One region of the Pseudanabaena sp. FACHB-2040 genome, then DNA from elsewhere that is predicted to be linked to it. Evidence: riboswitches for the same ligand, from Rfam matches in the RefSeq annotation. Region 1 holds a riboswitch; each other region holds the start of a gene.
What was found. A riboswitch is a leader RNA that binds a small molecule or an ion and turns the genes downstream of it on or off. The one in region 1 is predicted to bind cyclic di-AMP.
Positions count from the first base shown of each region.

Region 2: linked by a shared signal. The riboswitch ahead of H6G13_RS06295 (SLC13 family permease) and the one ahead of H6G13_RS05105 (universal stress protein) in region 1 are both predicted to bind cyclic di-AMP.
Region 3: linked by a shared signal. The riboswitch ahead of ntrB (nitrate ABC transporter permease) and the one ahead of H6G13_RS05105 (universal stress protein) in region 1 are both predicted to bind cyclic di-AMP.

Region 1 is NZ_JACJQO010000005.1:304,228-308,846, reverse strand. Features, by position in the region: gene ubiG (bifunctional 2-polyprenyl-6-hydroxyphenol methylase/3-demethylubiquinol 3-O-methyltransferase UbiG) at 1-420, opposite strand, end outside; gene H6G13_RS05115 (DUF3291 domain-containing protein) at 677-1,174, shown strand; gene H6G13_RS05110 (hemerythrin domain-containing protein) at 1,326-2,372, shown strand; cyclic di-AMP (ydaO/yuaA leader) riboswitch at 2,773-2,913, shown strand; gene H6G13_RS05105 (universal stress protein) at 3,040-3,591, shown strand; gene H6G13_RS05100 (glutaminase) at 3,633-4,544, opposite strand.
Region 2 is NZ_JACJQO010000005.1:558,947-563,565, reverse strand. Features, by position in the region: gene H6G13_RS06300 (glutamate-5-semialdehyde dehydrogenase) at 1-908, opposite strand, end outside; gene H6G13_RS06295 (SLC13 family permease) at 1,110-2,471, opposite strand; cyclic di-AMP (ydaO/yuaA leader) riboswitch at 2,589-2,728, opposite strand; gene H6G13_RS06290 (ATP-binding protein) at 2,982-4,076, opposite strand; gene H6G13_RS06285 (cation-translocating P-type ATPase) at 4,232-4,619, shown strand, end outside.
Region 3 is NZ_JACJQO010000022.1:565,656-570,274, forward strand. Features, by position in the region: gene H6G13_RS25490 (ABC transporter ATP-binding protein) at 1-298, opposite strand, end outside; gene H6G13_RS25495 (CmpA/NrtA family ABC transporter substrate-binding protein) at 356-1,777, opposite strand; gene ntrB (nitrate ABC transporter permease) at 1,948-2,787, opposite strand; cyclic di-AMP (ydaO/yuaA leader) riboswitch at 2,906-3,068, opposite strand; gene trxA (thioredoxin) at 3,253-3,582, opposite strand; gene H6G13_RS25510 (YaiI/YqxD family protein) at 3,667-4,122, shown strand; gene H6G13_RS25515 (hypothetical protein) at 4,112-4,396, opposite strand; gene H6G13_RS25520 (hypothetical protein) at 4,551-4,619, opposite strand, start outside.

The DNA.
Region 1 (4,619 bases):
CGGCTTAAGCACCCGGTGAATCTCTGAGACCGTTTGCTGCAGATCGGCCACATGCTCTAAAACATCGACACACACAACTACGTCAAAAGTTCTGTCGGTATAGGGCAATTCCTCTCCATAGCCATGCCGGTAGTCTATTGGCAACTGGTTGACAGCCGCATGTTGCTGCGCCTGATCAATCAAATTCTGTGACTGATCAATTCCTGAGACCACAGCGCCTCGGGTTGCTAAGAACTCACAGGTAAAGCCGCCCCCACAGCCCACATCTAAAACTTTTAGCCCCTGCCAGGTGGAGATATAGCGATCAAAATATTCAAATCGTGGAGCGTTTAGATGACTGAGCGCATAAATTTTGGCAGTTTCGCTCCACCATTCATGGGCAACTCGATCGTAAAACTCTAGATCGTTGCGCTGCTGCATAGTGCTGAAAATTTCCTGATGGCAAGCTTAAACAGGCTGCTTTGCGGTTTGAGAGCCTTTGCCAGTTTAAGTTTTTTTGAGGAGGGCGGGCAGAAATTTCAGCCCACAGAAGCAGCAGGTGAAATTATCGAAACGCGGTTTTAAGCGAACGGACTCATACTGATTGCGATAAGAAACTAGTAATTCGGGGTATTTAAATACTTCTTTAGATAGATGACTGTGCCAGACTATTGATTGCTGTTATTTCTCTACACCTATGCAGCTAATTAAGTCAGTCGGCTACCATCTTGCTCAAGTCAATACAGCAACTCTGCGGGCTCCCCTGCACGACCCTGGAATGACAGACTTTGTGGCTCAAATTCAGCAGATTAATGCGATCGCAGATGCCGACCCTGAATTTGTCTGGCGGCTACGGGCCGAAGGAGCCGACGATGCCACCAGCATTCGCGCCTTTGAAGATGAGCGGATTTTGATTACGCTGACGGTCTGGCAGTCGTTTGAGGGGTTGTCTACCTACGTTTACCGCAGCGCTCATGCAGGCGTCATGCGCGATCGCCGCCGCTGGTTTGAGCCAGCGGCCCAGCCTATTCTGGCGCTTTGGTGGGTACCAGCAGGCCATCGGCCTACCGTAGCAGAGGCCAAGGAGCGGCTAGACCACCTGCGCCAGCACGGATCTACAGCCTATGCCTTCTCCTTTCGCAGCCCGTTTCCCAGCCCCAATACGATTCCGGCGGCAGCAGTAAGCCTCAGTTAGGGGTGTGTGCGGGTTTGGCAACTCTAACCGCTGACTAAGCCGATACGCAGCAAACTCTAACTGCAGTCCGATGGACGGAAGCTACAGCCTGGCCACAATCGAAATACACAAGGCCCTAAACAGGCCTGTAGCTTTCATTCAAGGAATTTTAATGGTTAGCACGTTAGACGATACCAAGCGGATCTCCATTGCCCAAAGGCTGGCAGATCTCAGAAACTTTCAGAACCTGATCATCAAAAACGATCAAACGCTGATCGAAAATTGCCCTTACCCAGATGTTCGGGAACGCCTGCAGAGCATGCTGGCAGATGACCAGAAAAATATTGGCATTATTGACACTGTCATCATTCAATACGGCATTCAATCTGAGTCAAACGAGGCCACTCAAACCTTTCTGAGCCGGTTTGAGGAGATGCTGACAGGCGAGGGGCTGAGCTTTTATCAGAAGCTGATCCAGCACGAGCTTTTAAAGCACGGCCAGGCGATGAGCGGGCTGATGATCCACAAAGCAGCACAAAAGGTTGGCGCAGATATTGAGGTTGCTATCACCCCCCTCAATACCGTGAACTTTGAGGGTCGAGCCCACCAGGAGCAGCTCAAGGGTTTGCTCGAACAGGTTGGCGTACGGGAGATGACAGGTGAAGATCCTGACCAGGGGCTTTGGGGCCGGGTGCAGGATGCGATCGCAGCCCTCTCTGGGATAGCAGGCAGTGTAGTCACCCAAAACAGTGATAAACAAGATCTAAATATCCAGACCCTGATTCGGCTAGATCACAACAAGGTGAATACCCTCTTCACCGAGGTGGCAGCAACTAAGAATCCAGAAAAGCTCCAGGAATATTTCGGACAGCTTTATAAAGATCTGCTGGCCCACTCCCAGGCAGAAGAAGAGGTTGTCTATCCTAAAGTTCGCTCGTTTTACGGCGAAGACAACACCCAGGAACTGTACAGCGAGCAAGCTGAAATGAAGCAGATGCTAGATGAGATCCGGGCCATTAATCCGGCATCTTCTGATCTATTTCGCTCGAAAATTAAGCAGCTAGCAGATGTCGTGGGTGACCACGTTCGGCAAGAGGAAAGTACGCTATTTGCCGCTATTGATCGCAACTTTAGTGACACGCAGAAGGAACAAATGGCGTCTGACTTTAAGGCGGCTAAGGGCAGAATTCAGCAAGAAATGGCTGCTGCGAGAGGATAATAATTAGCTGCTGCTGGCCCAATAGCCAGCAGCATTGACCTTTTAGCCTGATAGCTAAAGCTATCAGGCTAACTCTTTAAAACTTCGCTCAGAGCCTATTTATAAACCTAGATTTCCCTCTCTCCCATTTCTTGATTAAGGGAACTTAATAGTCAAGTGCGGTTTCCCTCCTTGCCAAGAAAGCAGTGGGGATCAAGGCATAAAGCAGCTTTCTATAGAACCTTAAGCTTTCCTTCATGAAAGCTTTCCTTTATGAACCAGCTCCTAAAGCAACGCTAGTGTGATTTAAATCAAAGCCTCTATCTTTAGGAGTAGCTTGTCAACTTTACACAAAGATTAATTTAATCCTCTAAATAGTGCGCTTCAGGTGATGGCTTGGCTACAATTTTAGATGACTTAATAGAGTGGGTTGCCTAATCTAGTTCCCCCATGAACTAGAGCGGAGGAACCAACCTTTGGGGCTAATCTCAGCCTGAACCTGAGAGAGACACCTTCCAGTCTTAGCCCGTCAGCTAACTCCGTCGGCATATGGAAGGAGCAACCTAAGACTTTTGCGGATAGCCGCGTCACTGGCAGCTCCTTAATTGGGTGAGTCGCTTTTAGGAGCGATCGCATCTGATTGTGAACCCACCTCTCACCTGTCCTTCTTTTTGAGAGGTTCTTGGCTGTGAAAACTAAACCCATGCTGGTAAAGCTACAAAGTGCCCTAGGACGCGATGGACTGCCCCAACCAGTCGTTTTATCTCCCGGAAAGCGATTTTTTGAGACAGACTGGGCTCAACCGACAGAAACGATCAACCTAGTTGTTGGCTACAGCGGCTCTCCCAACAGCCTGACAGCCCTTGATCTGACTCTGTGTATGGCCCATCAAACCCGCCTCGCAACGCAGCGCCCGGTGATGGTTCATGTCGTGTATGTTATCGAGGGCAAGCAATTTGAGCAGGCAGACCGGATTCTTTACCAGGCCCGGTATCTAGCCGAGGAATGGCGCGGTTCTCTCACAACCCACCTGCAGTTCGGTCGTACAGCGGCCGGATTAAAAGAGATTGTGACCTCCGAGAAGGCTGATCTGCTGGTGCTAGGCTGCCACTCAGAGAAGCATTCTCTGGTAAAGCAGCTAGTTTCGACCTTGCCTTGCCCGGTGCTGGGTATTCCCCAGAGCGTGAAACGGCAACGGCCCCAGCCGGCGGCGGCAATGGCTCCTATAGGCCGGTCTTAACTACTACATCGGGGACAAATCTGGGGTGAATGTCCCAACGTTCACCCAAACACGCTTAGTCTCAGCCCTTGCGCCAACTGCTTTACCCAAGCCAGCGCCGCCACTGGGTTCCCTACTGAATCGAGGGCCGGGCTGTAGGCGGCAATAGCCCCCCATCCGGGCACCACCGCCAGCAGTGCCCCGCTAATGCCTGACTTGAGCGGCAATCCTACTCGCACTGCACTCGCAGACGAAGCCTCATATAGACCGCAGGTCAGCATTAGGGCATTGACAGTGCAGCGATGCTGGTAAGCCACCGCTTGCTCAAAGGTCAGAAGTTTTCCCAATTTCGCTAAATCCTCGATCCGGCCCGACAAGCAGCAGGCCCGTTCGTAGGCATCCAGAGCCGCCTCGGAATGCTGCACTTGGCCCGCCTGCACCAAGACTTTTAAGAGGGCCTGGTTGGGCTCTCGGCCTGCCTGCCGCACCGAGGCTAGCAGATCTTCATCAAGGCGCAGGTCACAGCCTGCCTGCTGATTGAGCCAACTGCAGAGATGACCTGTGGCGTCTTGGCTTGCTTCTGCTAGGTGGGCCGAGAGTGCGATCGCACCACTATTAATCATCGGGTTGCGCGGCCAGCCACCATCGGCAATAAGCTGCTCCAGCGAGTTAAAGGGTGCATCGGAAGGGGTCATGCCCACCCACCGAAAGACCTGCTCTTGCCCGCAGTGCTCCAACAGGTAAAGCAGCAGAAAGGGCTTAACCACACTCATCAGCGGAAAGACTCGCTCAGTGTCGCCCCAACTCCATGTGCCCTCTCGGGTCATGATCTGCGCTGCAAACCAGGCCGGGTCACTCTGAGCCAGCAGCGAAATTCGCGTGTTCACCTGCCCTTGGGCAGCTTTGGCAGCAGCTTCTTTGGCCCATGCGGCTAACTGGGCTGGGTCAAGTTCGATTGATGCAGATAAATCCATGGCCCCTGCCCCTTACCCGCATGGGTTCTGGCCTAGTTTAGACCCGACCAGGAACCTTAAAGACTGGTTGGAGCG
Region 2 (4,619 bases), 250 kb from region 1:
AGCACGGCGCGGGTCGCCTCATCTCCCCGCAGCTTCACCCCCGCCGCCTGCAGCGCCTCAGCGACTTGGGGCAAAAAGGTTGCGGCTACGCCCCGATGCACCAGCAGCGTTTCAATCGCGTTGCAGGCAGAGGGGTATCCGGCTTTGGCATCTACCGCAATGGCAACGGCCTGAGCCAGATCTGCCGCTGCATCTACATAGAGGTGACAAATGCCGTCAGCATGGCCCAGCACCGGAATGCGGGTGTTTTCCTGCACATATCGAACAAAAGAATTAGAGCCGCGCGGAATAATCAGGTCTACAAAACCATCAAGCTGCAGCAGGGCGCGAGTCTCTTCCCGCGTGGTCAAGAGCTGCACCGCTGCCGGATCTACCCCCGCCGTTTCCAGCCCCTGCTTAATCGCTTTGACCAATGCCTGACAAGAGCGCACCGCCTCCTTGCCACCCTTGAGAATCACCCCGTTGCCCGACTTTACTGCCAGCGACGAAATCTGCATCACCGCATCGGGCCGCGACTCAAAGATCACCCCCAGCACCCCCAGCGGACAGGCCACCCGCTGCAGAATCAGGCCCTCGTCTAGCTCCCGATTAATCTGCACTGTGCCCACTGGGTCGGGCAGCTTAGCCACATCACGCACCCCTGCGATCGCACCTTTCAACTTCACAGCATCCAGCTTTAGCCGCCCGTAGAGCGGCTTAGCCAACTCTTCAGCCAGCGCCGCCTCACAGTCAGCCTGGTTCGCTGCTAAAATTTCTGACTCGTGGGCCTCTAGCGCCGCCGCAATCGCTTCAATTGCTCCGTTCTTCGCCTCACTCGAAAGCCCCGCCAACGCCCCAGCCGCCTGCCGGGTTTGAAGTGCGATCGCAGTTAGAGAAACTGCCTGAGAAGCTGTGGGAAAAACAGTCATGATTAGGCCCAGTAAATCCAGGGTGCAGACTGAAAGTTTACCAAAAACAGGGGGACGGGGGGATGGGGAGACGCGGGGATAGGGGGGATGGGGGAGATAGGGGGGATGGGGGTAGGGGCAGGTTTAATGGAGGACTTTACCCCTTTTCTCAATCCTTCAAGACCCGCCCAATACAGTAAACACGGCTCGCCTCTACCCCCCTTACACCAGCAGAAACCGAACCAGCACAAACAGTCCAGCCGTGGTCAGCTGCATGGCCATCAGGGGCATGCCGTAACGCAGGAAGGTTTGAAACGAGATAGCCTTACCGTGCTGTTCAGCAATGCCTGCGGCCACAATATTAGAGGAAGCGCCGACCAGAGTGCCATTGCCACCTAGGGTTGCACCAAACATCATGGCGTAGAACAGGGGCAGTGTTTCGGGGGGGAAACTGCCGGTGTAGCCCGCGCTGAGAACTTCTGGGGGAGCCATGCCCACAGTCACTAAGTACTCCTTTAGCAGCGGCACCATTGCCACCACCAGAGGAATATTGGGCACCACACTAGAGAGCAAGCCGACAAACAGCAGGAGCAAAATCGAGCCTAGGACAATGTTCTGGCCCAATAGCAGGGCGAGAACGCCCGAGGCCCCGCTGATGACACCAGTTTTCTCCAGCCCCCCAATCAGCACAAAAATGCTCATAAAGAAAATCAGGGTGCTCCAGTCCACGTCCCGCAGCACGTTCTGAATGGAGTCGATTTTGCTTTGGTGGGTTAGCAGTAGGCACAGGGTCGCCCCCAGCAGTGCCACCAGGGCTGGCGGAATGGGAACGGGCAGGCTCTCTCCAATCACAAAAAAGATCAGCACCAGGGCCACAACCACCCCCCCAAAGGCCAGCATGCGGGGGTGGTTCACCTCGGGCTGGGGCAGATTTGACAGATCGTCAAGCTGTCGGTTCCAAATCTCTGAAAACAGAAAGGGTACTAGAAATACTAGGGTTACCAGAGCCACAACGCCGCCTAGACTCAGCTTCGTCAGGTACTCAAGAAAGCTCATATTGATGGCATCCCCCACAATGAAAGTTGCCGGGTCGCCCACTAGCGTTAGCAGGCCAGCGCTGTTGGCTACAAACACCATGAGAATCAGCAGGGGCACATAGTCAACCCCGATATCGGCAGCCAGCGGCGGAATCAGTGGGGCCAGCAGCATCACCGTGGTGGCATTCGGCAAAACCGCGCAGACGGGCGTGGTTAGGGCCACGATGCCCAGCAACAGCCGTTTACCCTGGCCTTTCGCCAGTAGCACCATCTGGGTGGCTAAATACTCAAAAATGCGGGTAGGCTCAAAGGCCCGCACCATTACCATGACGCCAAAGAATAGGGCCAGGGTGGCATGGCTGCGGCCAATGTAGCTGATCGCCTCATCCAGCGTCAGCACATTCAGAAACACCAGCAAGAGGGCACCCAACAGGGCGGCAATCGTCAGGTGCAGCCATTCGGTAATGATCAGAAAAATAACGCTGGCGAAGATCGCCAGTGCTGCCAGTTGGCCAAAAGAGGTTGCGATCGCAGGCACGCCTTCCATGTCGTCTCCTTACAGACACCCAAATTTCAGACATCCAGATACAAGACCAGGGTCAGGAGATCGGCAGAAGGTGAATTTGCCTATGTCTGCAAAGACATAGGACAATATTGCTTCTAGCGAGTCTGCCCTCAATGCCGACGAAGTTAGCTGACGGGCTGGGAGTGAGAGGTCTCCCCCTCGCCTGAGGCGAGGTTTGCCCCCTTGGAAACTGGTTCCTCCGCTTCAACCCAGGGGGCTGAATTAGGCTGACTCAATGGGACAAGAACTTTGTGAGTTTCCATCGAAATTAGCATTTCTTCTTAAGTAGGGCAATCTTCTCGGCCAGAGAGAAGGCTTAAGCAGTGAATTTCTGGTTATTCCTATGAACTTCACAGCAGCGGTCTGCTACGAAGTTAAAGGCTGTTTGAAAAGTTCCTCTCAGCACGCTTAGCCAGTAAGATCCTCCCAACCTCCCTTTTGTAGGGGACTTAGGGGAATCCAGGTAAGCGCTGCGACTTCTCAAGTAGCTTCTTAATTCAGCCGCTGCTTTAGCCAAAAGTTCAGCAGGGGCAGGGCAATTCGGTAGCTTAAGTTAGGCCCGTAAATCAAGCCCTTTTGCTCCAGGCTGTTAAGGGCTCCCTGCAAACCGCCCCCGCGCGAGAGCTGATGTTTTTTGATATAGGCCTGCGACTGGGGGCTATCGGTAGGATCGAGGGCCAGGATCTCCAGTACCCGAGCTTGGGTGGGCGGTAGCAGCAGAATTAGCGCCTCAAAGGTAACGGCCATATCCTGCACTAGACCCAGTAGGCTGCGCTGAACATGGTGCGCCTGAATTAGCCCAGGGCAGTCTCTGGCAACAAAGACCTGATGCTCTAGCCAAAGTCGTTGGGCTAAGGCAATGGCATCGCCAAAGTGGCCCTGAACATAGCTGAGAAAAAGCTTTAGGGCCTGACTGTCTGGGTCGAACTTGAGTCCTTCAGTGGCCATCGTCGTGACCATCCAAGATTCAAGGTCGGCATCAGCCAGGGGGTCGAGGTGGATGACAGGTAGGCCACTGTCGTAGACCCAGGGTTCGGCCATGGTGGCAATGAGGGCATAGCTGACCCGGCTATGGGCCTGGATTTTTTGCCTGAGATGGGTCTCCCAGCGGCCCTTGCGATCCCAGGAGCGAATGTGGGACAGGTTATGGAATACAATCACCACCTGACAGTCGAGAGCTTCTGCCAAATGTTGCGGCAGCGCCAGCAGGGCCTCAAAGCGGGACCACTCATGGCCCGACCCTTCTGGCCAAGTGAGGCGGGGTGGGGAAGAAACCTGATCTAGGGAAAGGGGGTGCTCAGTGATCCACCGCTGCATTAGGGCCAGTTCGCCTAAAGTAGCGAATGTTTCTGTCAGGCTGTCGGCCAACAGCCGCAAAAACTGACTGCCGTTGCGGCACCGCAAGCAGTCGATAGTCATGATTCTAGCCCCCACTGCGTGGGCTGCAGCCTGAATCAGGGTGCGCCGCCCAATGCCGGAAACACCGACAACTAGAAAGTCGCTGTCTTGGTCTAAAAGCTGGCAGATCTGGTGCAGCTCTGCTTTTCGGCCAATCAACTGCTGCGGCAGGAAGGGACTATTGACCATGAAATAGGTTGGGCATGATTCTTAATGGCATTAAGACTTTAACCTTACACCTTTATAGCACTATTAAATAGTGCTATAAAGGCTAACAGAGTACTTTTCTATAGTGCCCGTCTCCCTGGTTCCCGAAATAAGCAATTTCAAAATACGCATCTTTTATGGCTAGCAGTCCTTCCCTGAAAACAGCTCCCCTTGAGGCATCCTCGACGGCTTGGCATGCGCTCTCTCCTGATAAGGCTGTGGTTTTGCTCAATAGTGACCGCCAAGTGGGGCTGACCCTAGACCAAGTGGCGGACCGGCAGAGCCAATATGGCCCTAATGAGCTGGAGGAGACGGCTGGCCGCAGCGCTCTAGAAATCCTGTGGGATCAGTTTAAAAACATCATGCTGCTGATGCTGATTGCAGTAGCGCTGGTGTCGCTGTTCTTGGATCTGCGGGCGGGCGGGTTTCCTAAGGATGCGATCGCAATTTTCGCCATCGTCATCCTCAACGGCATTTTGGGATACGTGCAGGAAAGCCGAGCTGAGAAGGCGCTGGCAGCCCTCA
Region 3 (4,619 bases), on a different contig from region 1:
TTTGGCGCACGGTCAGCCAAGGCAGCAGGCAGTATTGCTGAAACACCACCATGCGATCAGAGCCGGGCTTACGAATGGGTTTGCCCTCCATGCGGATCGTACCCGCACTGGCCTTCTCCAGTCCGGCAACCAGCCGCAACAGCGTCGATTTGCCACAGCCAGAGTGACCTACGACAGAGATGTACTCGTCTTGTCCTATCGTCAGATTTATGTTGTCTAGCACTACCGTGTGCCCCCCCTGAGGCTTGGGGTAGGCTTTGACCAAGTTTTCAATCTCCAGAAAAGCAGTGGAGCCCATGTTGGGGATGTGGGAGTTAGTTGCGGTATTGGGAGCAAGGTTAAACACGAGTTCCTCCTAGTAGGTCATAGCGAATGTGCGGGGTTGGTTGGCATGAATCTCAAAGCTATTGAGATAGCCCACTGGGTCACTGGGATCAAAGGTTTTGTTGTCAATGAAAAGCTCTCCCGGCTCCACTTTGTAGTCTTCTGCAGGGCAGGGGATGTCTAACTCAGTAGCAATCTCGCGATAGAGATCAGTGCGCCAAGCTTGGCGGGCAATCTCTTCAGCATTCCTGGGAAATTCAGGAATCTGGCCCCAACGAGCAGCTTGGGTCATTAACCATAGGCTTTGAGACTGCCAGAGAAAGGGCGAGTGGTCATTTTCAACTCCACCGATAGCCTTTAGCTCCTCGGGCATATCAAAGAAAATGGTTGTCTCATCGGGTTTGTCGATTACCCGCTGACGGTCATCAAAACCACCGTAGTTATAGTTGCCTTTAATTGCTGGGCCGGTAACGTTGGGCTTGGCTCCGGTGAAGGATCGCTCGGAGATTAGCTCGGTCACTTCCTGGCGATTCTGTGGATCGCTGCAGTAGCGGCAGGCTTCGATCATGGCTTTGACCAGCGAGCGATAGGTTTTGGGGTTTTCGTTGATAAACGATTCCTGCACCGCCAGCACTCGGTCGGGGTGGCCCCGCCAGATCTCCCGGCCCTGGGCAAAGGTAAAGCCGATGCCCTCGTTGCCAGCAATGGCACGTGTGTTCCAGGGTTCGGCCACCATGTAAGTCTGCATGGCTCCGATCCGCATATTCACGACCATCTGGGGCGGCGGCACGATAATGATGCGGAAGTCTTCTGAGGGATTGATGCCCGCAGCCGCAATCAGATAGCGCAAGAAGTATTCATAGATGGCAGAACTGAGCACAACCGCCAGCACTCGCTGACTGTCGGGGACACTGTTGAAGTAGCCTTGAAAGTCTCGGCTAAAGGCATCTAGGTTGCCGTTGTACTCGTGCCAGGGGCGCACTCCTGCCTCCCACATAGCTTTGCTCATGGTCATGGCATTGCCGTGGCGGTGAACAGTCATGGCAGCACACAGGGGCGCATGTCTGGCTCCCTCTGCTCCAGTGCGGGCATTGGTCACGGCTCCCGATACAACAGGAGAAGCATCTAATCGGCCAAAGACAACTCCGTCGCGGGAGGTGGCCCAGCTAGCTTCACGGCTAAGTCGCACATTCAGACCATATTTACGGAAAAAGCCTTTTTTCCATGCGATCGCAAATGGCGCACAGTCATTAACCGGCACGTAGCCCACAGCCAGATTCGGTTTCTCTAGAGTGCGAGGATCGACAACAGACTCCATCGCCTGTGCCTCTGCCGTGGTCGCCGAGGGACTGCGATCGCCATTGATATCGAGGCTAAAGAGAGCGGTTCCAGCGGCAGTTGCCCCAGCAGCTGCCAGGAAACCTCGCCGCGTCCAACGAGTGCGGTTGTTCATAGATCAGTATCCGTAGCGACACGATAGATCGCGTCTTAAATAGCGGGACAAAAAAAGCCGACAGCTAGTAATCTTGGAGCAATCAGGAGAGATGAGTTAATCAGCTAGGTAAGGGTTAGAAATGCGACTTACCATGTCTTCAGAAACCTGAACTCTCCCCTTGAAAACACCTAGGAATTAGAGGGCCGACGAGTCGCCAATTCCTGCAATTTGACCAAAATTACGTCCAAAATCAGACCAGTAATGCCAATGACAAACACAGCCAAAAAGACAGAGCTGAGGTTTAAGCGACTCCACTCATCCCACACAAAAAAGCCAATACCAATGCCGCCAGTCAACATTTCTACCGCCACAATCACTAGCCAAGCAACCCCCAAGCTAATCCGTAGCCCTGTAAAGATATAGGGCAAGCTAGCAGGCAAAATTACCTTAGTTAACTGCCGCCACCGAGGCATTTCCAGAACTTTTGACACGTCAATATAGTCCTGAGGCACACTAGAGACACCTAGCGCCGTGTTGATAATCGTGGACCAAAGAGAGGTGATAAAGATGACAAAGATAGCCGACGGGTTAGCCAAGTTAAAGATGGCTAGCGCAATCGGCAACCAAGCCAGTGGCGAAACCGGCTTAAAGATCTGAATTAAAGGGTTTAGCGCTAGCATCGCAGGCTTATACAGCCCAATTAGAAACCCAGCTGGAACAGCCACCAAAGCCCCTAAAACAAACCCAATCATTACGCGGCGAATGCTAGCCAACAGCAGCCAGCCAATGCCCAAATTGCCAGGGCCCCGTCGATAGAAGGGGTGAAGAATGTAGTCTAGATTTGCGGTCAGGGCCTGCCAAGGCGTGGGCATAATTTCACTACGCACAGTTGCCAGCAGCCACCATAAGGCAATCACACCAGCAAAGCCTGCTAGAGGCAGCAAAACCTGATCTCGAAAAAAAGTTGAGCGAAAACTACGCGCAGCAGAATGGCTGGCATTTACTGCCAGGTTTAGCAGTAATGTCATGGGCAGTGCCTCGTGTCAGGTAGGGGGTGGAGCAACTGAGAGTCCAGCCAAGAAGCCTGATCGCACGAGCACCGTCAGTTCAAACTTAAAAAGCTTGTAACGTAAATCAGCACGCTATCAGTCTTCTCTCAATGCCTACGAGGTTAGCTGTCGGGCTAGGGTTGAGAGATACCCCTTCTCAAAAGGTCAATCTTCAGACTGGCTGACCTTGAAAATACGCCCCTTGCTCCAAAAGGAACTTGGTTCCCCCGCTTCTGCTTTAGCTTTGTCAACAAGAAATTGCTAAAGCCTGAATTAGGCTGACTATTCAGTTAAATAAGACCTTAGCATCTTGGTCCAGAATTTGCCAAGACCTTCTTTAGATAGAGATTAGTGCCCAGCTCGAATGCTGGGCTTTTGACGGAAAACTGTTAATAAAACGGCAATACTTTCTGTGTTCTAAAAAGGTTCTGATGACTACTTAAGTTAAGCAGGCTCAAGGTGCCGATCCAGAGCTTGGCTAAGTTCTTCATAGGGCTTGACTCCAATCAGAGTTTCTACTAGTTCGCCCTGTTTAAAGAACATAATGGCAGGAATACTGCGAACACCAAAACGTTTGGCAACGGGTTGGTTTGTATCGAGGTCTAGTTTGAGGACCTTGGCCTGCTCACTGTAAGCTTCAGCCAGTTGGTCGACTAAGGGACTGATAACTTTACAGGGGCCACACCAGGCTGCGGTGCAGTCTACTACCAGCAGCGGTGTGCTAGACAGGAGCGTATCAAATTCGGCTTCGTCTTGAATATAGCCAGCAGCCATGTGGTTTTCCCTATACTTTAGATGGCTCAAGAATATACTGTTTTTGTAACCGGCAGGCCCTTTGTGGAGCGAAGAATCTAAATCATGCAGATTTGGGTAGATGCTGATGCCTGTCCTAACGTGATCAAGGAGATCCTGTTTCGGGCTGCTAAGCGAGCCAGCATTTTGACAACGCTAGTGTCGAACCTGGATCTTCAAATTCCGGCATCGCCCTACATTGATGCAGTACAGGTTCGATCTGGGTTTGATGTTGCTGATGGCTACATCGTCCAGCACTTACAGGCCGGAGATCTGGTGATTACAGCTGATATTCCTCTGGCGGCGGCGGCGATTGAAAAGGGAGCCTATGCCCTTAATCCACGAGGTGAGTTCTACAGCGCCGGAAACATTCGAGAGCGGCTGTCGTTGCGAAATTTTATGGACGAACTTCGCAGCGGTGGGGTAGACACAGGCGGGCCTCCTGCCTTTAACCAGCGCGATCGCCAGGCTTTTGCTAATCAGCTCGATCGATTTTTAGTAAAGCATCGGCCTAGCGGATAGACCAAAACTGCAGCACGCTGAGAATGCTGTTCATACTCAAGACCGAGAGCACACTGCCTGCGCTCAAGACACTCAGGATGCTGCCCGCACTACCAATGCTGAGTAGGCTACCGGCGCTGCCGATACTGAGAATGCTGCCGGTGCTGCCAATACTGAGAATGCTGCCCGCACTGCCTAAGCTCAAAATGCTGCGGTAACTGCCACGACTGAGAATGCCCCGCGCTAGTAGCGGCCGGTTTCTATCTGAATGGGTATCTTCTGCGGTTCTATGCATATTCTAGGGAGTTGATGGGCACGCTTTGCTTTGCCCATCCTACAAAACTGTCTGTGCTGTGCATATCCAGGAATTTGATGGGCTACAAAACTACAAACTTATAGGCTAGGGTTGCCTTCCTAAAAAGATGGGCTAAATTCCCTATCAGCAGGGCTTAAGCAGATCGACCTTCGAATCGACCCTGGGCGAAGTAGTGAGCAAAGCCGCTAATAAAGGATCCTCC